Regions from separate parts of the Paenibacillus jiangxiensis genome, predicted to be linked through region 1. Evidence: riboswitches for the same ligand, from Rfam matches in the RefSeq annotation. Region 1 holds a riboswitch; each other region holds the start of a gene.
The links. Region 1 has a riboswitch for thiamine pyrophosphate ahead of ACI1P2_RS30550 (ABC transporter substrate-binding protein). Riboswitches for the same ligand answer to the same signal wherever they lie in the genome.
Positions count from the first base shown of each region.

Region 1 (5,631 bases):
CCCGGCTCCAGTATAAGTGACGCTTGACGTATCCGAAGCCAGAGATTGGGCATCCGGTGAAGAAACGAAGGTCACATCAGCGTCGCCAAAAGGCGCAATAGACCAGTTGCCGTCAGCCGACGGGTTAATGCTGCCATTTTCACTGATGTAATCAATGATGACCTGACGGCTCTCATCCGGTGCGGCCAGGACGATCCGCTGCCCGTCCGGGTTGGCAAGCTTGGAAGAAGAAGCCCGGTAATTGTTTGTGGCAATGATGAACTCCTGCTCAGGATCGATCGTCTTGCCGTCATAGCTCAGATTTTTGATCCGGTTGGCGGAAGGATTCACCACGGTTCCTTTGCCGTCATACTTCGCCGGCTCAGTCACGTCAATCTGATAAGTCACCCCGTCAATGACATCAAAGTTATAGGTCGGAAAATCGTTATTGATCAGCTGCTGCTCGCCGCTCTGTCCCGGATGGATCTGATTGAACTGCCCTGCCGACCATTCCAGCCACTCTTTTACCTCGGCTCCAGTAAGCTTCACGGCATATACCGTGTTCGGATAAACATAGAGATCTGCTACATTCTTGATGGCGATCGTGCCTGCAGGAATGTTCGTATAATAGGAAGCTCCCGAACGTCCGCCTGCTTTGAAAGGCGCTCCTGCAGACAACACCGGCAGGCCTGCATACTCGGTTCCGGCAAGCTTCTGCTCCACATACCATTTCTGCGCATTGGTTACGATCTGAACGGAAGGGTCGTCCTGAACAAGGGCAAAATAGCTGTTGATCTGAGCGGTTGTCTTACCGACCGGTCCGCGCACATACTCCAGCGTTTTGGTATGCTCTTCATAAACGGCTTTCACTACATCCGGGTCCGGTTCAGCCAGGGATGCCTTGCTGGTTTTGTCATAGATCGGGCGGGCAACGGATTGCGAGTCTGCGACTGTCCATTTGCCATCCTTCAATTCCAAATCCAGGTCGACAACGCCCAGGTTGTCTCCCCAATAACCGGATTCAACAGCTGGCATTCCGTTAATCGTTCCGGCTTCCACATCAACCCCTGACATGCCTTCAAAAGCTGCACTTGGAAACACCTTATGAGCATGGCCGAACAGGATGGAATCAATGCCATCCACCTGGCTCAAATATTTAACCGCATTCTCCATGTTCGGAGTCTCGGGGGTGTCCTCATATCCGCTGTGCACGAGCGCAATCACGATGTCCGCCCCGTCCGCCTTCATTTGCGGAACAAATTTTTTGGCCGTCTCCACAATATCTTTGGCAATGACCTTTCCTTTCAGATTAGCCTCGTCCCATAGATTGATCTGCGGAGGCAGCAGACCGATCACCCCGACTTTAAGCGTGCGCTCCGTCCCATTCTCGTCAACGACTTTTTTATCAATAATCCGGTATGGAGTAAAATAGTTTTTATCATTGCCTTCATCATTGTCCCCGTCATCTGCATATACGTTGGCGTTGATGTAGGGGAAATCGGCACCCTTAAGGGCTTTCTGAAGATAATCGAGACCGTAGTTGAACTCATGATTGCCCAGCGTGGCGGCATCATAGTCCAGCAGATTCATTGCTTTGTATACAGGGTGGGTTTCTCCGTCCTTAAGCGGGTCGATTTTGGCCACATAGTCTCCGAGCGGATTGCCCTGAATCAGGTCGCCGCTGTCAAACAGCATGCTGTTCTCGGCTTCCTCCCTCGCCTGCTTGATGAGTGTGGCTGTCTTGGCAAGCCCGTATTCGTCTGTCGGCTTGTCCGTATAGTAGTCATAGTTCAGCAGGTTCACATGCAGGTCGGTCGTTTGCATAATACGCAGCTTTACCTCAGCGCTGCCTTCAGCAGCCCAGGTCGGCACGGCCGGCAGTGCAAGCACATTGAACGCCACAATTGTCGCTGCGAGACTTTTCAACCCTTTTTTCCGAAATTTCAAGATTAACCCCTCCTATGTATAAATAATCAGGCGATTTATCCCTGCATAGGCAGGCGGCAAGACTCACAATCAATGATTGTAATCTATGTATGTAAAATCGGTGCACATCCCTTGTAAATCCTATCCCAAAAATCACCTGATTGATACTCATTCTAATCGAACTACGGTTAAATGAATAGAGTTTTTATAACAAACCACGGCCCTGTGTAAGTTAATGTAACATATTGTAACCTAAAGGAAGATTGTGCCTACTCCAGGTCCGTTAAATCTCCCCTTCCCCTCTAGACACTCCGGCCGGGAAAGCATATAATCAACGTTAGTTCATCATTACAGAGCCCGCAAAATCTTCAACAATGCGGAGCGTTCAAGGCAGTATCTTGCCGTCTTGATGCTCCTTCATACACTTGCCAGGGGTGCTGGAATCGGCCGGCTGAGATTGTGTCCCCAGACACTGACCCTTACAACCTGATCTGGGTAATGCCAGCGTAGGAATCGCTACAGAATGACATGTCTTTTGAGCATCGTCATCCTTTCCTTTGGTAGATTACAGGCGTCCCGGACAACGGGGCGCTTTTTTTTTTGCAGGATCACGGCAGATGACAAGCATTGCAGGAGAGTACGGGTAATGAAAAGGGGAGAAGAAAGTATGTTTTCTTTGCAAAAATGGGGTCTTGGAGCGGTATGCTCCCTGCTCCTGATCCTGACGGCCTGCGGCGGACAATCGTCCGCTCCACAGGATACGAACGCTTCCGGGCCTTCCGGCAGCGGCAGTTCGGCGTCCGGGAAGCTGAAAGACGTAAAGGTGGTGCTGGACTGGACCCCCAACACCAACCATACCGGCTTGTATGTGGCCAAAGACCAGGGATACTATGAAGAAGCCGGTCTGAATGTGGAGATTGTTCAGCCCGGAGAGGGCGGCGCGGATCAAATGGTCGCCTCCAATGCGGTTCCGTTCGGCATCAGCTACCAGGAAGGCGTGACCCAGGCTCGTACACAGGGCGTTCCGCTCGTCTCCATTGCGGCCGTGATTCAGCATAATACTTCCGGTTTTGCCGCTCCAGTGGACCGCGGCATCAAGTCCCCCAAGGATTTTGAAGGCAAGAAATACGGCGGCTGGGGCTCCCCGGTTGAGGAGGCTGTCATGAAATCCATCATGGATCTGGATGGCGGGGACGTCAGCAAGGTCCAAAACATCAACATGGGTGATGCGGATTACTTCACCGCAGTCAAGCGTGATATCGATTTCGCCTGGATTTTCTATGCATGGACAGGAATTGAAGCCGAGCTGCGCGGCGAGCAGCTTGATATGCTATATGTCAAGGACTACTCCAAGAGTCTGGACTATTACACACCGGTCATCGTTACAAATGAAGAGACCATCAACAGCGATCCTGAGCTTGTAAAAGCGTTCATGAGCGCTACGGCCAAAGGTTACCAATATGCGATTGACCAACCGGAGAAGGCGGCTGAAATTTTATCGAAGGCTGTCCCTGAACTGGATAAAGAGCTTGTACTGGCAAGCCAGAAATGGCTGAGCCCGCGCTATCAGGACGATGCTCCGCAGTGGGGCGTCCAGAAGGCGGAGGTATGGAAGAACTATGCCGACTGGATGTACGAGCGCAAGCTGCTTGACAAGCCGCTGGAGGTTGACAAAGCCTTCACCAATGATTTCCTGCCCAAAGACGGCAAATCCTGATTTGACCCGGAAAGGAGACGGTTTTCCATGGCTAACACATTGTTGAGTATTCAGGTGATTCCCAAAACCCCTGGCGGAGAGGACACCATTCCTTACGTCGACAAAGCGATCGAGGTGATCCAGCGTTCAGGCGTCAAGCATCAGGTCAATCCGCTGGAGACGACTTTGGAGGGTGAACTGGACGAGCTGCTGAACGTTGTCAAGGAGATGCACACAGCGCTCACTGAAGCGGGAATTCCAAGTGTGATTTCCCAGATCAAAATTGCCCACAATCCGAACGGAATCAGCATGGACAAGCTAACCGAGAAGTACCGTCCATGAGCCGGAAGGAGAGCCTTTATTCCGTGTTCAGAAGCGTATGGCCGCCCGTTGTGGCGGTCCTCTTCTTTTTGTCGGTATGGCAGGCGGCGGCGGTCTTCCTGCATATTGAGCCCTGGATGCTGCCGAGTCCGGCGGACATTGCCGCCGAAGCGGCCGCTCAATCCGGCCTGCTGGCGCAGCATACTTGGGCTACCATCAGGCTTACGCTGAGCGGTTTTGCGATCGGCAGCGCCGTCGGACTGCTGCTGGCCGTTCTCCTGCACCTTGTTCCTTTCCTGAAGCGGGCTTTCTACCCGCTGTTGATTCTGAGCCAGAACATCCCCACCATAGCACTGGGACCGCTCTTGATGATCTGGTTCGGCTTCGGCCTGCTGCCCAAGCTGATGGTTATTACGCTGGTCTGCTTCTTTCCTGTGGTCGTTGCCGCCCTGGACGGGCTCACGCAAACGGACCGGCTGATGATGAACTACATGCAAATGTCGGGGGCAAGCCGGATGCGCATCTTCCGCAAGCTTGAGCTGCCGCATGCACTGCCTCCCCTATTTTCAGGCATGAAAATAGCGGCCACCTACAGCGTGATGGGGGCTATCGTGGCCGAATGGCTCGGGGCGAGCGAAGGGATCGGCTATTATATGCTGCTGCAAAAATCAGCCTACCGCACGGACCGTGTATTTGCTGCCATTGCCATTATCGTTGTGCTCAGCCTGATCATGTTCCTGATCATTGCACTGATCGAAAAGCTGCTGATCAGATGGCGGCCTGAGCAAAAATAGGAAATCAACCGGCTTGGCATGCGGAATCCGTCTGCGAAGGAAGGAGTATGAGAAGATGAGCTTGAATGGTCTGTCCGCAGAGCTTCAACTGGATGGAAAGGAAAGTAACGGCATGGGTGGCGGAGAAAAAGCAGCCCTGAATGTAGATCGGGTGAGCATCGCTTTTCGGCAGCGGAAAAATCAGCTCCCCGTGCTGAAGGATATTTCTCTGACCGTTGAACGAGGGGAATTCGTCTCGCTGCTCGGTCCTTCCGGCAGCGGCAAAAGCACGCTGTTTCATCTGATCGGCGGGCTGCTGACACCGGATCAGGGACATATTTATATGGACGGCGAGGATGTAACGGGCACGCGCGGACGGATCAGCTACATGCCGCAGCAGCCCGCACTGTTCCCGTGGCGGACGACGCTGGACAACGTCCTGCTTGGGCAGGAAAACGCACCGGGTCCGGGCAAGGGGCCGCGCCGCGAAGCCCGTGAGGAAGCTCGTCGCCGGCTGGACGAGGTCGGTCTCGGGAAATTCGCCAATGCATATCCGCACACGTTGTCCGGGGGAATGCAGCAGCGCGCGGCCTTTCTGCGGGCCATGCTGAGCCCGCAGGAGCTGATGCTGCTCGATGAGCCGTTCAGCGCGCTGGACGAGCTGACACGGTCGGACATGCAGCAGTGGCTGCTGCAGATGTGGGAGCACAACCGCCGTTCCGTGCTGTTCATTACGCACAGCATCGAGGAAGCCTTGCTGCTGTCAGACCGCATCTATGTGCTGTCCGCCAGACCGGCATCGGTGCTGCAGGTGGTGGACGTTCCTTTTGCAAGGCCGCGCCGGGAGGATATAACCGCTGACAAGGACTTTGTGGAACTGAAGCATGAACTGAGCCGCCGGATGCGGGAGGAAAAAGCAAAAATCACAGCCGCATG
Region 1 covers NZ_JBJURI010000055.1:11,647-17,277, forward strand. The annotation lists gene ACI1P2_RS30545 (bifunctional 2',3'-cyclic-nucleotide 2'-phosphodiesterase/3'-nucleotidase) at 1-1,926, opposite strand, end outside; TPP riboswitch at 2,326-2,436, shown strand; gene ACI1P2_RS30550 (ABC transporter substrate-binding protein) at 2,573-3,622, shown strand; gene ACI1P2_RS30555 (MTH1187 family thiamine-binding protein) at 3,650-3,943, shown strand; gene ACI1P2_RS30560 (ABC transporter permease) at 3,940-4,716, shown strand; gene ACI1P2_RS30565 (ABC transporter ATP-binding protein) at 4,829-5,631, shown strand, end outside.

Region 2 (5,631 bases), on a different contig from region 1:
GCTGATTTTAAATTCGGCCATGCGGGATACGGAAAAGTCCCTTGCACTCGCCTACCTCATGCTGATCGGAGGGCATTTGGGCGTACACCGTTTTTATCTGAAAAGAGTTGCCACAGCTGTTGTTCAGCTTGTCCTGTTTATTCTGGCATTTATCTTTTATATAGCGTTCTCCATTACATTGGAAGTGGAAGGCGGAGCGTTCATGATGCTGTCAGGGATTCTGCTGGTGCTGTTCGGCGGGACGCTGACGGTGTGGGTCATCGTCGACCTGTTCCTGATGCCCCGAATGGTGCGTGAGTGGAACCAGCGGGCGGAAGAGGATATTATGGCTCAACTTTATCAGCTGCGTTTAACGAATAAACATCAAGGAATAGAAGTGTAAAAAACTGTCCGTCTGAGGAAACTCGGGCGCACAGTTTTTTTACTGTCTGCGGGGCCTTTCTTCGACATATGTATCATAGGGAAAGTGACTTTTAATAGCGGAAGGGCTGAACTGTATGAGACATTATATCGATGTAGAGCCGAACGTTAAGGTATTTGTTGAAGATATAGGGGCGGGGCAGCCTGTGCTGATGCTGCATGGCTGGCCGCTGAACCACCGTATGTATGAATATCAGAGCTCCCTGCTGCCGGCTTACGGGTTTCGCTGCATTATGCCGGATATGCGGGGATTCGGGCAGTCCGACCACCCGTGGCATGGCTACCATTACGACCGTCTGGCTGATGATGTCTTTGCCGTCATCCGTGCACTCGGACTGCAAGGCGTCAGACTGGTCGGCTTTTCCATAGGAGGAGCCATTGCAATCAGATACATGAGCCGCCATCAGGGATACGGTGTGTCCCAGCTCATTCTGCTGGATGCTGCCGCTCCTTCCCTGACTCAGAGACCCGACTTTCCTTATGGCCTGCCCGCCTCCGACGTTACCAAGCTGATAGAGCAGACCTATCGCGACCGGCCGCAGATGCTGCATGATTTCGGTGAGCTCTTCTTCGCCAGCAAGATCAGCCCCTACTTCAGGGATTGGACACAAAACCTCGGACTGCAGGCTTCTCTGCACGGCACCGCTGCGGCTGCCCGCACCTTCAGGGATGAAAACCTGCGCCCTGACCTTGCGCGCATTCATGCACCAACCTGGATTTTGCACGGCGAGCTTGATCAAATCGCGCTGTATCCGCTGGCGCTCCAAATGCAGCAGGGCATTCGCGGGTCGCGTCTGATCCGCTTCGCCCATAGCGGCCATGCGGTCTTTTATGACGAGTTGGAGCTGTTCAATCGTACGCTGCTGCATATTCTGCAGCATCCCCAATCCTCTTGATCCTCTTTACCGCATATGGAAAAGACACCGGCCAAGGCCGGTGTCTTAAATAAATTGATAATAGCTGTAATCTTAACTGTTCTTGGCTGGCGGGAAGGCGGTGTTGACAAGCACGACTAGCTTTTTCTCGCTTTTCTCCATCACGGAACCGCATAGAGAACAGGTTGGCTGGGCAGAGAATGCAAAATTATCTCTCATCCATCCCTTACACGTATCACTGGTGCAAGACCAAATTACAGTGATCTCCTCCGGAGTCTCTTCCATTGGTTTTTTGCGCGAATTGTACATGAAAGTCCCCTCTTTTCCCATGAATTGTTGTAAAGCGATTTAAAGATATCTGTCCCTCCCCCAGAAAAGAAAAGCCCCAAACAAGAGTTCGGGGCAGCAGGGCAGAATTACAGTTTTACAACGTTCTCAGCTTGTGGTCCGCGGTTTCCTTCAACAACGTTGAACTCAACACGTTGGCCTTCGTCCAATGTTTTGAAACCGTCGCCTTGGATTGCGCTGAAGTGTACGAATACATCGTTACCGCCTTCAACCTCAATAAAACCAAAGCCTTTCTCTGCGTTAAACCACTTAACTGTTCCTGTTTGCATGTGGAAATACCTCCAAGTAAATATTTATATGACCTCTTATTTTTCTTCAAAAATAAAAATTCACATATTGTACAAGGTTACCCTTAACCCAAGACAACAACCCTCTACAATATGCGAATGCAGGTCCGTCGTATTCCAATAATTACATTATAGCACACTTAGAATACAATTACCAGCTAGCGAAAAATAACAATTTCTCCTATGTATTCGATCAACGGAGATGCTTACGTAACGCTGCTTTTTCCCTGTATCGCCATCGTGTCTGGTTATTATCAAGTTTTTAGGGGACACTTGCCTATCTTATTTATTTCCTGCTTTCCCGTTTCTATACCCCCTTCTGAAAAAATGTTCTGCATTTTTTTGAACCTTTACATTCTCCGGTCAACATGTATATAGTATATGCAGTTATAATCGAATAGAGACTTGTTCAATCACTAGGGGAGCCTGCCGGGCTGAGACGAAGCTGTACGCTTCGGACCCTTTGCACCTGATCTGGATCATACCAGCGGAGGAAAGTGAGACGAAACGTCCAGCGGCATCAATCGGCCTGTATTGATTATTTTTTGTGGACCCGTCCGTTTCCTCCGGAAATGGACGGGTCTTTTGCGTGTAAAAGGAGCCGTACAGCGGAGAAATCAAACATTAATTTATTGAGGGAGGAATAAGATATGCAATTCCTGACTAAAGTAAGGGAACAAAATCCGCTCATTCACAACATCACTAATATGGTGGTCACGAATTTTACTGCCAATGGACTGCTGGCGTTGGGAGCTTCGCCGTTTATGGCGGATTCGCACGAGGAGATGGCCGATATCGCCGCAATGGCAGGTGCCGTCTCGCTGAACATCGGCACGTTGAACCCCCATTCCATCAAGGCGATGACCCTTGCCGGGCAAGCTGCCAATACCCATGGGATCCCGGTCGTGCTGGACCCGGTCGGTGCGGGAGCTACTCCATTTCGCTCGGTTACGACTCATCAGCTGGTTGCTGATGTACGCATTACGGCGCTGCGCGGCAATGCCGCTGAAGTCGCCAATGTCGCCGGCGAGTATTGGGAGGTTAAAGGTGTTGACGCTGGTCAAGGCTCGGGGGATGTGCTTGAGCTCACTCGGAAAGCCGCCCACAAGCTGGATTGTATCGTCATTGCTACCGGAAAGGAAGACATCGTCACCGATGGGGCCACGACCTATCTCATTGCCAATGGACATCCGCTCCTCACCAAGGTGACCGGAGCCGGTTGCCTGCTCAGCTCGGTCGTAGCGGCATTCCTGGCTGTGGCTGGCGAGCGGCGGCTGGAAGCGGCGGCCGAGGCGGTTTCCTTCTATGGTGTCGCTGCGGAACTTGCAGCAGCACGCACGGAAGCCCAGGGACCGGGCAGCTTTCAGATCGAGTTTCTGAATCAGCTGTCCCTCGTGGATGAAGAAAGCCTAAGGCGGCTATCCTCCATCACCTTGGTGCCGGAAAGCTTAGGGTAAGCGATATGACGACAGCGAAAGCACTAACCATTGCCGGCTCCGACAGCGGTGGCGGCGCAGGCATTCAGGCGGATCTCAAAACCTTCCAGGAGCTTGGCGTCTACGGCATGTCCGCGCTCACGGCAGCTACCGCGCAGAATACATTGGGTGTGCAGGGAGTCTTCCCGCTCACGCCGGAAGCGGTCGCCCGCCAGCTTGATTCAATTGGCGAAGACCTGACGCCCGATGCTGTAAAGATCGGCATGCTGTTCAGCGCGGATATCATTGAGGCGACGGCGGATAGAATCGCCCATTACGGATGGGGCAATCTCGTCATCGATCCCGTTATGGTCGCCAAGGGCGGTGCGCCTTTGCTGCAGGCCGACGCTGCTGCCACCCTGATCCGCGACCTGCTACCGCATGCGCTGATCATTACCCCGAACCTGCCCGAGGCGGAAATGCTCACAGGCATGAAGCTGTACAAAGCCGAAGACATCAGGGAAGCGGCACGGCGCATCCACGACATGGGACCGGATATGGTCATCATGAAGGGCGGCCATGCCGGAGGGGAGATAGCCAGGGATCTTCTGTATGACGGCACGGTATTTACGGTGTTTGAAAGTCCGCGGATTCATACAGAGGCGACACATGGTACGGGATGCACGTATTCCGCAGCGATTACGGCCGGTCTCGCCCGGGGGCTTTCTGTGCCTGAAGCGGTGCGGGTGGCCAAGGATTTCATTCAGGCTGCGATTGAGGACAGCCTCGGCATCGGATCAGGCCATGGACCGACAAACCATTTTGCCTATCGGCAAAGACGTTCACAGAACGGTGGTGTGCTGAATTGAACGGCTCCTTTAACGAACGCATCGATCCGGGCAGACTGCGCCGGCAGCTTGCCGTGTATTTCATTATGGGCAGTGTCAACTGTGCCGGCAGGAATCCTGTGACGGTTCTTCGTAAAGCAATCGCAGGTGGCGTCACCATGTTCCAATTCAGGGAAAAGGGACCCGGCGCTCTAACCGGGCAGGCGGCTTACGAGCTGGCGCGGGAGCTCCAAGCGGTCTGCAGGGAAGCCGGCGTGCCCTTCATCGTCAATGACGATGTGGACATGGCGGCTGCGCTCGGAGCCGACGGTATACACGTCGGACAAGAGGATGCGCCAGCCGCTATGCTGCGCAGCAGGCTAGGGCACAGCACCATTGTCGGAGTGTCCGCACACACGGTGGAAGAAGCCGAGCGCGCTATCTCCGACGGGGCAGATTACCTCGGCGTTGGTCCCATGTATCCGACACAGTCCAAAAGCGATGCCCGTCCCGTACAGGGCCCGCACCTCATTCAGGGGCTGCGCAGCCACGGCATCGCCATTCCGCTCGTCGGCATCGGCGGAATCATACCCGAGAAGGCTTCGCCTGTTCTTGCCGCCGGAGCAGACGGAGTATCCGTCATTTCAGCGATTTCACAAGCCAATGAGCCAGGACGGGCGGCGGCAGCCTTTGCTGCCCTGTACGGCAAGATCTCCTAGAAAGCAGATGATGGAGCAGCAAAAGGGGCTGCCCTAAGCCGCCACACTCTCTCTGGGCTGAAGCAGCCCCGTTACACAGCTTGCTTTTTCACTGAACTCTTTTTGCGAACAGAAAACGTCCCTTCCAGTAATCGTCAAAGTCGGTAACCGTCACGCCAGGGTCCCCGTAGGTGTGCAGAATTTTGTTATTTCCCGCGTAGATGCCTACATGACCGACGGTACGGTTCGTTTCATATCGTCCCGGCGTATAAAAAAACATCAAATCCCCTTGCTGCAAATCCTGCTGCGCCACCGTTGTGCCCACCTCGGATTGCGAGATAGACGTTCTGGGAAGCTCTACATTGAAGTGATTGAACACATACTGTACAAAAGAAGAACAGTCAAAAGTATGATGCTCTGCATAACCCGGAGCACCGAATTCGTAGGGAGTGCCTGAGAATTTTTCACCATAACTAATGAGCTGAGTCCGGTCGGTCGCAGTCAAGGCAAGGTCTTTGAGGGAACCATCCCCCGAAGCCTTTGTTTCCTGCCCGCCGGGATTGTCCGGCGGGTAAATCCGCACCTGTGAGCGCCCCTGATCCCATTGCACGTTTGTGCCGAGCAGTTGGGATAAAGACTCGCTTGTCATGTAAGGTCTGCCGCCAATTTGTTTAGGCGCTTCAGGCAGCTGCAGGATGCGGTCTCCTGCCCTTGCTTCCTTCTTTCCCGCGTGAACGGCATATACGGGATCGGTATCCCCG
Region 2 covers NZ_JBJURI010000006.1:162,008-167,638, reverse strand. The annotation lists gene ACI1P2_RS08665 (TM2 domain-containing protein) at 1-382, shown strand, start outside; gene ACI1P2_RS08660 (alpha/beta fold hydrolase) at 498-1,316, shown strand; gene ACI1P2_RS08655 (cold-shock protein) at 1,389-1,604, opposite strand; gene ACI1P2_RS08650 (cold-shock protein) at 1,712-1,912, opposite strand; TPP riboswitch at 2,339-2,443, shown strand; gene thiM (hydroxyethylthiazole kinase) at 2,581-3,387, shown strand; gene thiD (bifunctional hydroxymethylpyrimidine kinase/phosphomethylpyrimidine kinase) at 3,393-4,214, shown strand; gene thiE (thiamine phosphate synthase) at 4,280-4,891, shown strand; gene ACI1P2_RS08630 (C40 family peptidase) at 4,980-5,631, opposite strand, start outside.
Region 2: linked by a shared signal. The riboswitch ahead of thiM (hydroxyethylthiazole kinase) and the one ahead of ACI1P2_RS30550 (ABC transporter substrate-binding protein) in region 1 are both predicted to bind thiamine pyrophosphate.

Region 3 (5,631 bases), on a different contig from region 1:
CTGCCGCCAAACCTCGCCGGACGACATCATCCCGATGTTGAGCGGGGACTTTGATTTTATTGTTTTTGACCTGGGAAGCGGCGTGGATCATGAAGGGCTGGAAGAGTTTCTGAGGGCCGATTATCCGCTGGTTGTCGGGTCCGGAGCGGAGTGGAGGCTTCCGGATACGGTGACGTTTGCAAGAGCCCTTGCCAGGTACCCGCAGCAGAAGTGGAGCTTCTGCCTTCCTTTGGCGACAAGCGAGGCCGCCCGCCGCCTTGGAAAAGAGTTGAGTACAAGCAATGTCTATGCGCTCCCTCTTCATCTGGACCCTTTTGAGCCATATGCAGAAATGGACTCGGCTTTGCAAGCTTTGTTCAAGGATGTGATCCCTGAATCGAAGCGGAGAAAACCGTTGTTTGCTTCCTTCCGAAGATGGTGAGACTACGCAGTGCAGATCAGGCAATGCATTTTCGTTTTGACGGTTCCGGTAAAGCTGCCACTTATGCTACAATAGGGCTTTGAAAGCAAACCCGAAGTCATATTGAAGTTTATGGATCGCGTTTACAAGTAAACGCTAAAGGAGCTAGCTAACGGAAATGAGTTTATTAACTGTAGAAGACGTTTCCCATAATTTCGGGGACAGAACATTATTCAAGAATGTATCGTTCCGCCTGCTGCCGGGAGAGCGTGTCGGTCTGGTGGGAGCCAACGGTGTCGGTAAATCGACGCTGATGAATATTTTGACAGGACAGCAGCTGCGTGACAGTGGCAAGGTTGAATGGACGCCGAAGGTTCGTTACGGTTATCTGGACCAGCATACGAAGCTGACTCCGGGAAAGACGGTGCGTGATGTGCTCAAGGATGCGTTTCTGCCGCTGCTTGAGCTTGAGAAGGAACTGAATGCGATCACGGATAAAATGGCCGAAGCCACGCCGGAGGAGCTTGAGGTGCTGCTGGAGCAGATGGGGGAAATCCAGGAGCAGCTGGAGATCGGCGATTTTTATCTGATTGATGTGAAAGTGGAGGAAATGGCCAACGGGCTTGGACTTGCTGCAATCGGACTGGACCGCGATGTAGCCTCTTTAAGCGGGGGGCAGCGCACGAAGGTGCTTCTTGCCAAGCTGTTGCTGGAGAAGCCGAATGTGCTGCTGTTGGACGAGCCGACGAACTACTTGGACGTTGAGCATATCGAGTGGCTTACACGTTATTTGAAGGACTATCCTTATGCCTTTATGCTGATTTCCCATGATACGGAGTTTATGAATCAGGTCGTCAACGTCATTTATCATCTGGAGTTCGGCAAGCTGAACCGTTATACAGCTAACTATGAGAAGTTCCTTGAAATGGCTGACATTCAGAAGACGCAGCATATCGAGGCTTATGAAAAACAGCAGGAGTATATCAAGAAGCAGGAGGATTTCATCCAGCGCAACAAGGCGCGTGCTTCCACATCCGGCCGGGCCAAGAGCCGCGAGAAGCAGCTTGATAAGATTGATCGGATCGACAAGCCGGAAGAAGCGGCCAAGCCGACGTTCCAGTTCAAGGAAGCGCGGGCCAGCGGCAAAACGGTCTTTGAAGGCATTGACTTCGAGATCGGCTACAGCCACCCGCTGCTGCCGAAAATGTCCATTACCATTGAACGCGGCGAGAAGATCGCTATCGTTGGTTATAACGGTGTTGGCAAATCGACGCTGCTCAAAACAATTCTCGGAAAAATACCTCCGCTGAGCGGCAAGACCTATACTGGAGATTTTCTGTATCCCTCTTACTTCGAGCAGGAGGTTCGTCCTGAGCGGATTACACCGCTTGACGATGTGTGGAACGAGTTCCCGCATCTGAACCAACATGAGGTCCGTGCCCATCTTGCCCGCTGCGGGCTGAAAAATGATCATATTACCCGACCGCTGTCCGCCCTAAGCGGGGGAGAGCAGGCCAAGGTCCGCCTTTGCAAGCTGCTGATGCGTGAAAGCAACTGGGTGCTATTTGACGAACCGACCAACCATCTGGATGTGGTGGCGAAGGATGAGCTGAAGCGTGCGCTGAAGGAGTTTAAAGGCACCGTGCTGCTCGTATCCCACGAGCCTGATTTTTACAAGGATTGGGTAACGAGAGTGTGGAATGTGGAAGAGTGGTCGGCGAAAGCCTGATGTGCAGAAAAGTGCAGCTTTGGATTTTTCGGACTGAAATGTGCTGCACGTCTAGGCAAGTGAACCGGATTGTGCTACCATGAAATGGGATTACAAAAGCATATAAAGTCATACAGGCGATTCAACAAGTCTGTATCACACTGGGGGAGCCGCGGCTGGCGGCTGAGACGGAACAAATGCATTCCGGACCCTTCGCACCTGATCTGGATCATACCAGCGTAGGGAAGTGGACATTAGCCGAATACGGAGCAAATGCGGCCCGCTTATGAGCGGGGTGCTGTTCCTTGTAATCGGTGAACATTCAAGTTCAGCCGCTTCCTGACCGGAAGCGGCTTTTTGGCGTTCCCGAATCACTGTCATGGAGGCAACAAACTAATGGAACTTCATCTTATTACGGACGGCTGTCAAAGCGCTGAGCGAACGGCAGACATCATGCGGCTGCTCGAACCGGATATCGATCTGCTTCATATTCGGGAGAAACGGTTGAGCGCAGCGGAACTGTATGTATATATGTCCACGGTATCGGAGCGCGGCTGCTGCCCCCCGGCCAAACTTGCAGTCAATGACCGTGTGGATGCGGCGCTGCTGTTTGGTGCCGGGACGGTACAGCTCACCTCTCACAGCCTGCCGCTGCAGCTTGTGAAGAGGAAATTTCCGGAGCTGCGCTGCGGGGCATCCGTTCACTCGCTGCCGGAAGCGCTGGCTGCGGAGCAGGCGGGGGCCGATTATGTGCTGTTCGGCCATATATACGATACCGCCTCCAAGCCCGGGCTGCCACCGCGGGGGCTGAGCAGCCTGGAAGAGCTCTGTCGTGCCGTCTCCATACCGGTTATCGCGCTTGGCGGCATTCAGCCTTGGCATGTACGGGACATCAGGCGGGCAGGCGCATCAGGAATCGCTGTGATGTCAGGCATCTGGAAGGCGGAGAATCCGGCAGAGGCGGCAAAGGAATACAGAAGTTTGCTCATGACTTGAAGCAGGGTGTTTCAGATCAGTTGAATCCCGATGAACACAGGAAAATGGGAGGAGGAACGACATGGGCTATTCGGCAGACTGTGCTGTGATCGGTGCGGGAGTGATCGGCAGCTCCATCGCCTATCAGCTGGCGAAGCGGGGCTTCAAAACGATTCTGATCGAAAAATCGGTCCCGGGACAAGGGGCCACACGGGCGGCGGCCGGAATGCTGGCCGCGGAGTGCGAGGCTTTTGCCCACCCGCAGCTGGCCGCATTGGCGTTGCGCAGCCGCAATCTGTTCAGGGAGCTGGTACGGGAGCTTGAAGGGATGACAGGACTGGTGACTGGTTATACAACCACGGGTTTCGTCCTTCCTGCCCGGACTCCGGAGGAGGCGGCACGCTTGTCGGCCATGGCCGGGTACAAAGATGGATCAGCCGTGGAATGGTGGGATGCCGCAGAGATTTCCAGAAGGATTCCCGGCTTGACAGGACAGGCGCTCGGGGGCTTGTTCCGCAGGCGGGAAACCCAGCTGCTTCCGCAGCGGCTTACACTGGCGTTGGTGGCGGGGGCGGAAAAGCATGGTGCCGAACTGCTGACGGACACAACAGCAGAAGGCATTCGGATCGTCGACGGAACGATACGCGGTGTAAGAACGAGCAGGGGGGACATTGCTTGTCCGAATGTTGTGATTACGGGAGGACTTGGGGCATCAAAGCTGCTTAATAACTACGGCCTAAGTCTGGGGCTGTATCCTGTCAAAGGAGAGGTTGCTGCCGTCACTATGCCCGCGAGCCCGCTGAAGTATACCATTTATGGGGAGGATGTTTATCTGGTGCCAAAGCCGGACGGGGAGCTGTGGATTGGTGCAACGAGCAAGCCACGCGAATGGGGAACGGATGTATCCGCAGGCGGACTGATGCAGCTGCTGTCCCGCGCTGCGGGCTGGCTGCCGGACATCGGGGAGTCGTCTTTTCTGCGAGCATGGTCGGGATTAAGGCCGCAGACGGAGGATGGCCTCCCTTTCATAGGCCCCGTCCCTGATACTGCCGGCCTTTACGCCGCTTGCGGACATTACCGCAACGGAATTTTGCTGAGTGCGGCGACAGGGGAAGCCATCGCGGAGATGATGACAGGCCGTACGGCGGAGCAGTTAAATTTGACGGCCTTGTCTCCGGAAAGAATGAAAAGGCAGCCTGTTGCTTCCGAGGAGGGATTGCGATGAGGCTTATTATTAATGGCCAGGAAATGATTTTTGATGTGGAAGTGCACAATGTGGACCAACTGCTGAATGCATTGGACCTGCGTGTCAAGACGGTCGTCGTCGAGCTGAACAGGCGCATATTGACCAAGGAAGTTCATGGCGAAACCGCATTGAAGAACGGGGATCAGCTTGAAATCGTACATTTTGTGGGAGGCGGATAATATGCTGCACATTGGAGATAAAACCTTTAAATCAAGACTGCTGCTCGGGACAGGAAAGTTTGCGGATCTTGAAACGCAATTGAAGGCCGTTCAGGCCTCGGAAAGCGAGATCCTTACGTTTGCCGTACGGCGCTTGAATTTGCAAGAGAAGGGACAAGGAAACTTCCTGGACATGCTGAATCTGTCCAGCTTCACGCTGCTTCCCAATACGGCAGGAGCGGCAAACGCCGCTGAAGCTGTCCGCATTGCCAGACTGGCCAAGGCGTCCGGTTTATGTGATATGATAAAAGTCGAAGTGATCGGGGATGACAGAACGCTGCTTCCCGATCCGATTGAGACTCTAAAAGCTTGTGAAATGCTGCTTGCTGAAGACTTCATTGTGCTTCCTTACATTTCTGACGATGTTATATTGGCCAAAAGACTGGAGCAGCTCGGCGTACACGCCGTCATGCCGGGGGCTTCCCCCATCGGTTCGGGCCGGGGCATCCTCAATCCGTACACATTGGAGCTCATTATCGAACAGGCTTCGGTTCCTGTCATAGTGGATGCCGGCATCCGTTCGCCTGCCGATGCGGCGCGCGCGATGGAGCTGGGCTCGGACGGGGTACTGCTGAATACGGCAGTGTCCCGCGCGGGGGACCCTGTTGCCATGGCGGAGGCGATGAAGCTCGCGGTAAAAGCGGGCAGACAAGCGTACAAGGCGGGCATGATTCCCGTTAAACGTTATGCTTCGGCAAGCAGCCCTACAGAAGGGATGGTTACATCATAATGAATGAACGCAAGACAGCGGTGCCGGCAGATTACGAACCCTCCGCTGCAGAAGCCGCAAAGGCCGCGGCCGACCGCTACTCACGCCAGGAACGCTTTGCGCCATTCGGCAGGGAGGGGCAGCGGAAGCTGCGTGCTTCTCATGCGCTGATTATCGGAGCAGGGGCGCTTGGCACAAGCATTACCGAGACGCTCGTCCGTTCAGGAATCGGCACGGTCACCATCGCAGACCGCGATTATGTCGAGTGGAGCAATTTGCAGCGGCAGCAGCTCTTTGCGGAGTCGGACGCGGTGCAGCGGATGCCCAAAGCGATCGCGGCCAAGCGACGCCTGGAGCAAATTAATTCCGAGTGCC
Region 3 covers NZ_JBJURI010000021.1:46,935-52,565, reverse strand. The annotation lists gene ACI1P2_RS19575 (serine/threonine-protein kinase) at 1-421, shown strand, start outside; gene ACI1P2_RS19570 (ABC-F family ATP-binding cassette domain-containing protein) at 579-2,129, shown strand; TPP riboswitch at 2,262-2,371, shown strand; gene ACI1P2_RS19565 (thiamine phosphate synthase) at 2,505-3,104, shown strand; gene thiO (glycine oxidase ThiO) at 3,166-4,308, shown strand; gene thiS (sulfur carrier protein ThiS) at 4,305-4,508, shown strand; gene ACI1P2_RS19550 (thiazole synthase) at 4,510-5,277, shown strand; gene ACI1P2_RS19545 (ThiF family adenylyltransferase) at 5,277-5,631, shown strand, end outside.
Region 3: linked by a shared signal. The riboswitch ahead of ACI1P2_RS19565 (thiamine phosphate synthase) and the one ahead of ACI1P2_RS30550 (ABC transporter substrate-binding protein) in region 1 are both predicted to bind thiamine pyrophosphate.

Region 4 (5,631 bases), on a different contig from region 1:
CTGCTCGTTTGGGAGGCAAAACCGTAATCGAACATTACGACATTAAATCCTTGTCTGTGCGCATAATGGGCCAGATCATACATGGGAATCCAGCTTTCCTCGCGGTTTGCGCCATACCCATGACTAAAGACAATCGTTTTATTGGAATTCGGCGCAGGGATATACCAGCCCTGCATCATGCGGCTGCCGTCTTTGGCGGGAAAGGTGACTTCCTCGTATGCCATGTCCTTGGCCTGCAGCGGATTGGAATACAGCGGGGCTACGGTCGGATTGGACAAAAACCAGACGATATACGCATGCAACGCGATAAAACAAAACATTAAAAAGAATACAACCGACAATACAAGCGCGATAATGATATGCTTGAACCGGATTAACCGGGGTGACAGCTGGGCGGACGGCTCGTTGACAGCAGGCTGCACGGATGTGCCGCCCTGGGGTGTCGCAATCATGGAAGAGCCTCCTTGATCATTGATAGAGTTCATTCGGGCTTGTTGTAACAACGCCACATACTTAATCGTAAAAGGCCGCAGCAACAAAGTCAATTCGACAGCAAATGATAATATTTTCCTCTTTATTAATATACCGCGTGGCTGTTAAAACAGTTTACAGTGTGTCCTGAAATTTTATATAATTTATGTAACCAAGTTTCATTGGGTGAAACGAATAAGCTGAAAAAATGACTGTCTGCAGACACTTTTAGTCTGTTGAAAAGGGATCAAAACAGAAAGCGATGCTTAACCGGGGAATAGGTGTGAGAGTGTATAAAAGCGCAAAATGCTAACGGTTATGAGCGACGTTATTTGGGGAAAAACGGGGGATTAGAAGATATAGCGGTTGCCAGCGAGCTTATTTCCCGTTTTTCCACAGGTAAAGGGGTGTTTCGCTTTATATAAGCGCATGCACAACCGTTAGAAAAGAAGCTTTGCCTTTCTCAGCCGAATAACCGCTATGACGACCGTTAGTAAAGATTGTACCGGATAGACTCGATTATTAGAGATAACCCGATTGGTCAAGCACCGGTTTCTAGATTGAGTCCCAAATATTGCTTAATACGAGGAAGAGAGGGGGGGATGGCCGTGGAGGACCGGAAGCTGACTGTCCGCGCTGTCGAACGGGCCCTGGACATTTTGATGTGTTTTACGGAGGCTACCGATTTGGGGCTGACGGAAATTGCGGCAAAGATCGGGTTGCACAAAAGCACGGTTCACCGTCTGCTCACGACGCTGGAGGAAAGAGGTTTTGTCATCCGCAATGCAGCTACGGAGAAATACCGGCTGGGCATTCGGATTTGGGAGCTATCGACCCATATGTCGCGCAATGAGGACCCGGCGGTGCTGCTCCTGCCATTGATGGAGAAGCTGCGCGACCGCCTGGGGGAAACGGTGAGCCTGTATATACGGGATGGAGATGAACGTATCCGTATTCAGGCTGTACAGAGTACGCAAGCCATACGCCGCGTAGCTACCGTCGGAGCCCGCATGCCTCTGTCCGTAGGCGCGTCAAGCAAGGTGCTGGTGGCATTCGCTTCATCGGAGGAGCTGGAGCAGTTGAAGAAGGGCCCCGAGCTGCAGGCTTTGGCTGGAGATGAAGCGTACTGGAAGCAGCTTGAGGAAATACGGGCCAAGGGTTATGCCACAAGCTATGAAGAGCGCGAGCCCGGAGCCGCGGCCGTATCCGCCCCGATTATGAATCATCGCGGGGAGATCACAGCGGCCCTCTCCGTCTCCGGGCCGGTGAGCAGGCTGTCGCCCGAGACCCTGCATGAATTTGCTCCTGTTATCGTGGAGGCAGGCAAGGAAATGGGCATGCTGCTTCCTTAAGGGGTTGCCAAACCGTTCCTTTTAGGCTAACCTGAATTGGAAGGCGGAGCCATCCGTCTGTGAACAGCATAGTTTTGATCGGCGGCATGAAGCTGCCGAAGTTACTGGGGGGGCCCGTAATACCGGGCTGAGATGGAACCGTTCCAGGTTCCGGACCCTTTGCACCTGATCTGGATCATACCAGCGTAGGGAAGTAACCGGCCAATGAATCATAGAAGTGGGCAGCATGTTCAGTAGCCATGGTATATGCCATTGCTTTGCATGCAGGCCTGTTTGCATAAAGCCGGTTCCCTCGGGAACCGGCTTTTTCATTTAACTGCAAAATTCGCTCTATACCGCCGCCCGCCGCAAGGACAAGGAAGCGGGCTTGGTCCGTATTTTGCAGCAGGCCGACAGCATCGGTTTTTCTCCGGTATGATCCCGATGAGGAATATGACGACTCGGGAGGAACAAACAAATGACAGAGAGCAAACGGAAAACAGCAGCAGTGGGCGGCGTCAACACGGCCATCAGGGCCTTCCCGGCCAGCACCAAGGTCTATATCCAGGGCTCAAGACCGGGTATCCTCGTGCCTGAAAGAGAGATAACACTGCATGACACCCATACACCGCAGGGGATTGAGCATAATGCCCCGCTGCGTGTGTACGACACAAGCGGTCCCATGACTGATCCGTCGTATCAGGCGGATATCCGCAAGGGACTGCCTAAGCTGCGCCGGGCGTGGATTGAAGAGAGAGGGGATGCTGCCCGCTATGAGGGCAGGGCTGTGAAGCCGGAGGATAACGGACTTCGGGCCGGGACTCGCACTGCCGAGGAGTTTCCGGGCGCTGTCAGCCGGCCGCTGCGTGCGCTGTCGGGACGTAATGTCACCCAGATGCACTATGCCCGCCGGGGAATGATAACACCGGAGATGGAATTTGCGGCGATCCGGGAGGGGGTTGAGCCGGAATTCGTACGCCAGGAGCTGGCCAGCGGAAGGGCCATACTGCCCTCCAACATCAACCACCCGGAGAGTGAGCCGATGCTGATCGGACGCCATTTTCATGTCAAAATCAACGCAAATATCGGCAACTCGGCGGTGACCTCCTCCATTGAGGAGGAGGTGGAGAAAATGACCTGGGCCGTAAGATGGGGGGCGGATACGGTGATGGACCTGTCGACAGGCCGCAACATCCATACGACGCGCGAATGGATCATCCGTAACTCTCCTGTGCCGATCGGAACGGTGCCGCTGTATCAAGCACTGGAGAAGGTCAATGGGGAGGCCGAAGCGCTGACCTGGGAAGTATACCGCGATACGCTGATTGAGCAGGCGGAGCAGGGCGTGGATTATTTTACGATTCATGCCGGCGTGCTGCTCCGTTATATTCCGCTGACCGCCAGGCGAATGACGGGCATTGTTTCGCGGGGCGGGTCCATCATGGCGGCATGGTGCCTGGCCCATCACCAGGAGAACTTTCTGTACACACATTTCGAAGAGATCTGTGAAATTATGAAGACCTATGATATCGCCTTTTCACTCGGGGACGGCCTGCGTCCGGGCAGCATTTATGATGCCAACGATGAAGCTCAAATGGCTGAGCTGGCGACGCTGGGCGAACTGACACAGATTGCCTGGAAGCATGATGTACAGGTGATGATTGAGGGGCCTGGTCACGTGCCTATGCATAAAATCAAAGAGAATGTGGATCTGCAGATGGAAATCTGCAAGGAAGCGCCATTCTACACGCTGGGTCCGCTTACGACGGATATCGCTCCCGGGTATGACCATATTACCTCGGCGATTGGTGCTGCCATGATTGGCTGGTTTGGAACCTCCATGCTCTGTTATGTCACACCGAAGGAGCATCTTGGCCTGCCGAACAAGGACGATGTGCGTGAAGGGGTGATCGCCTACAAGATCGCCGCCCATGCCGCGGACCTCGCCAAAGGCCATCCAAGAGCGCAGCAGCGGGATGATGCGCTGTCCAAGGCACGCTTCGAATTCCGCTGGCGCGACCAGTTCAATCTGTCCCTCGATCCGGAGCGCGCGCTTGAGTATCATGATGAGACCCTGCCGGCCGAGGGAGCGAAGAACGCGCACTTTTGCTCGATGTGCGGCCCGAAATTTTGCAGCATGCGCATCACACAGGATATCCGGGCATTTGCCGCAGAGAAGGGAATCAGCGAGAAAGAGGCGATTACTGCAGGCCTGGAGGAAAAGGCGCTGGAATATCGCGAAGGACGGAGCAGGTAATACCATAATGGATAGATAAAAGCTTTGCTGTAAATGTAAAGGGCGCCCTTTAAGTGGCGCCTATTTTTGCATCATTTTCTCTTTTAAAACATCCTGGAAGCTGATCTTTTTCTCATTGCTGTCTTCTTTCTTGCTGGCCGATGTTGTGGGTCTCGGGTATTGGGGATTAAACGGCATCAGTGTATGTATCGTCACATTATAGTTCATTTTCGCTTCCTCCTCTTCAGGTACAGTAGGTATAGTAGGTATGCAGGTATTTGAGCCTAATTCAGAGATCGTTTGGGGTTGGTTATCTATTAGATGTTCAATAATACCCGAAGGTTACAGGGTTTAAAACTGCAATTGCCAAAAACAGTAGTAAGGTCTTGTGTTTAGGATAATCATGGTGGTAAAAACGGCTTAATGCATGCAAAATTGCCTATAAAAAAACGGGACCTGCAGGCCCCGTTGGATGGATCGGAATTATCAGATTTATGCAACATTTTTTAGCACTGTCGAACGGTGCTTTCTCTCACTGCAATATAAATGTCCGCTTGTCCGCTCCCGGCATCTCCGGCGAACTCATTGTACAGCTCGAAGTCTCCGGAAAAGGTTCGTTCCAGCCCCTGAACAGACGCAGACCACTGCCATATGTGCTGCCAGGCTTCGGCTACAACTTGATAAAGCGGTCCGTATTCGGTCCGGAAGACAGCATATCTGGCGGCAGGCAGAGTAACTGAATTCAGCTCATCCGCAATCTCTTCACCCTGAGACACGGCACTTCCCAGCAGAAAGGTATACTGTCCGAACACTGCATTTTCGTAGTCAGTGTAGCATCCGTAAATGGGATCAGAGGGCCTAACCTCCGTGCTTTCCTGAAAGAAGGAAGCCCATAGACCGGGAATGAGGCCTTGTCCGGACATTTCTGCGGCGTTGGTTGTGCGGACCGCCTTCCCCGACAGTGTAAAGGCTTCTTTTTCAACAAACTCTAGAGGCTGGATGGAAGGAGATACAGGAGTCTCCTTTTCCTGATCGGCCCAGCGTTTTAATAAGGGGAGAGACTTGTGCAGCATGTTTCTCGCAGCTTCCTCTTCCCAGCCTTCCTGCAGCAGAAAAGGGATGCTCAACCGGATCATATCCTCCATCGTGATGTTAGGCTGGGCAAAGCCCCCATTCTGATAGCAGTATTTGCAGTAGTCATAGACCAGGCTTCCGTTTGCAGCCGTACCAGCCAGCTCTTCACTGTGAATAGGCATGCCGCAGCTTTGACATTGTTCATTAGTTCTCATTTCATTTGCCTCCTTTGCACTGTATATGCTCCTACAGTATATAGAGGCGAACGTGACAGCCTACTGTCATGTTCAGGTGGCGCCATCGTAATTATGCTGCATCTGCTGCACCATAGCGCGAATACGGTCCCGTACGTGCGGAGGCTCAAGCACTTTCACGTGTTTGCCAAAGCTGAGGATAAAGCCGTACAGCCACTCGTTCTCCGGGAAGAAGCATGTTACGATGATTTTCCCGTCATTCTCCTCCTCCAAAGTCTCATGGCCAAACCATTCTTCGGCAAGATGGGCCCCGTCAGGACTGAAA
Region 4 covers NZ_JBJURI010000035.1:27,919-33,549, reverse strand. The annotation lists gene ACI1P2_RS26300 (alpha/beta hydrolase) at 1-452, opposite strand, end outside; gene ACI1P2_RS26295 (IclR family transcriptional regulator) at 1,080-1,823, shown strand; TPP riboswitch at 1,920-2,032, shown strand; gene thiC (phosphomethylpyrimidine synthase ThiC) at 2,281-4,059, shown strand; gene ACI1P2_RS26285 (hypothetical protein) at 4,120-4,266, opposite strand; gene ACI1P2_RS26280 (effector binding domain-containing protein) at 4,545-5,327, opposite strand; gene ACI1P2_RS26275 (helix-turn-helix transcriptional regulator) at 5,400-5,631, opposite strand, start outside.
Region 4: linked by a shared signal. The riboswitch ahead of thiC (phosphomethylpyrimidine synthase ThiC) and the one ahead of ACI1P2_RS30550 (ABC transporter substrate-binding protein) in region 1 are both predicted to bind thiamine pyrophosphate.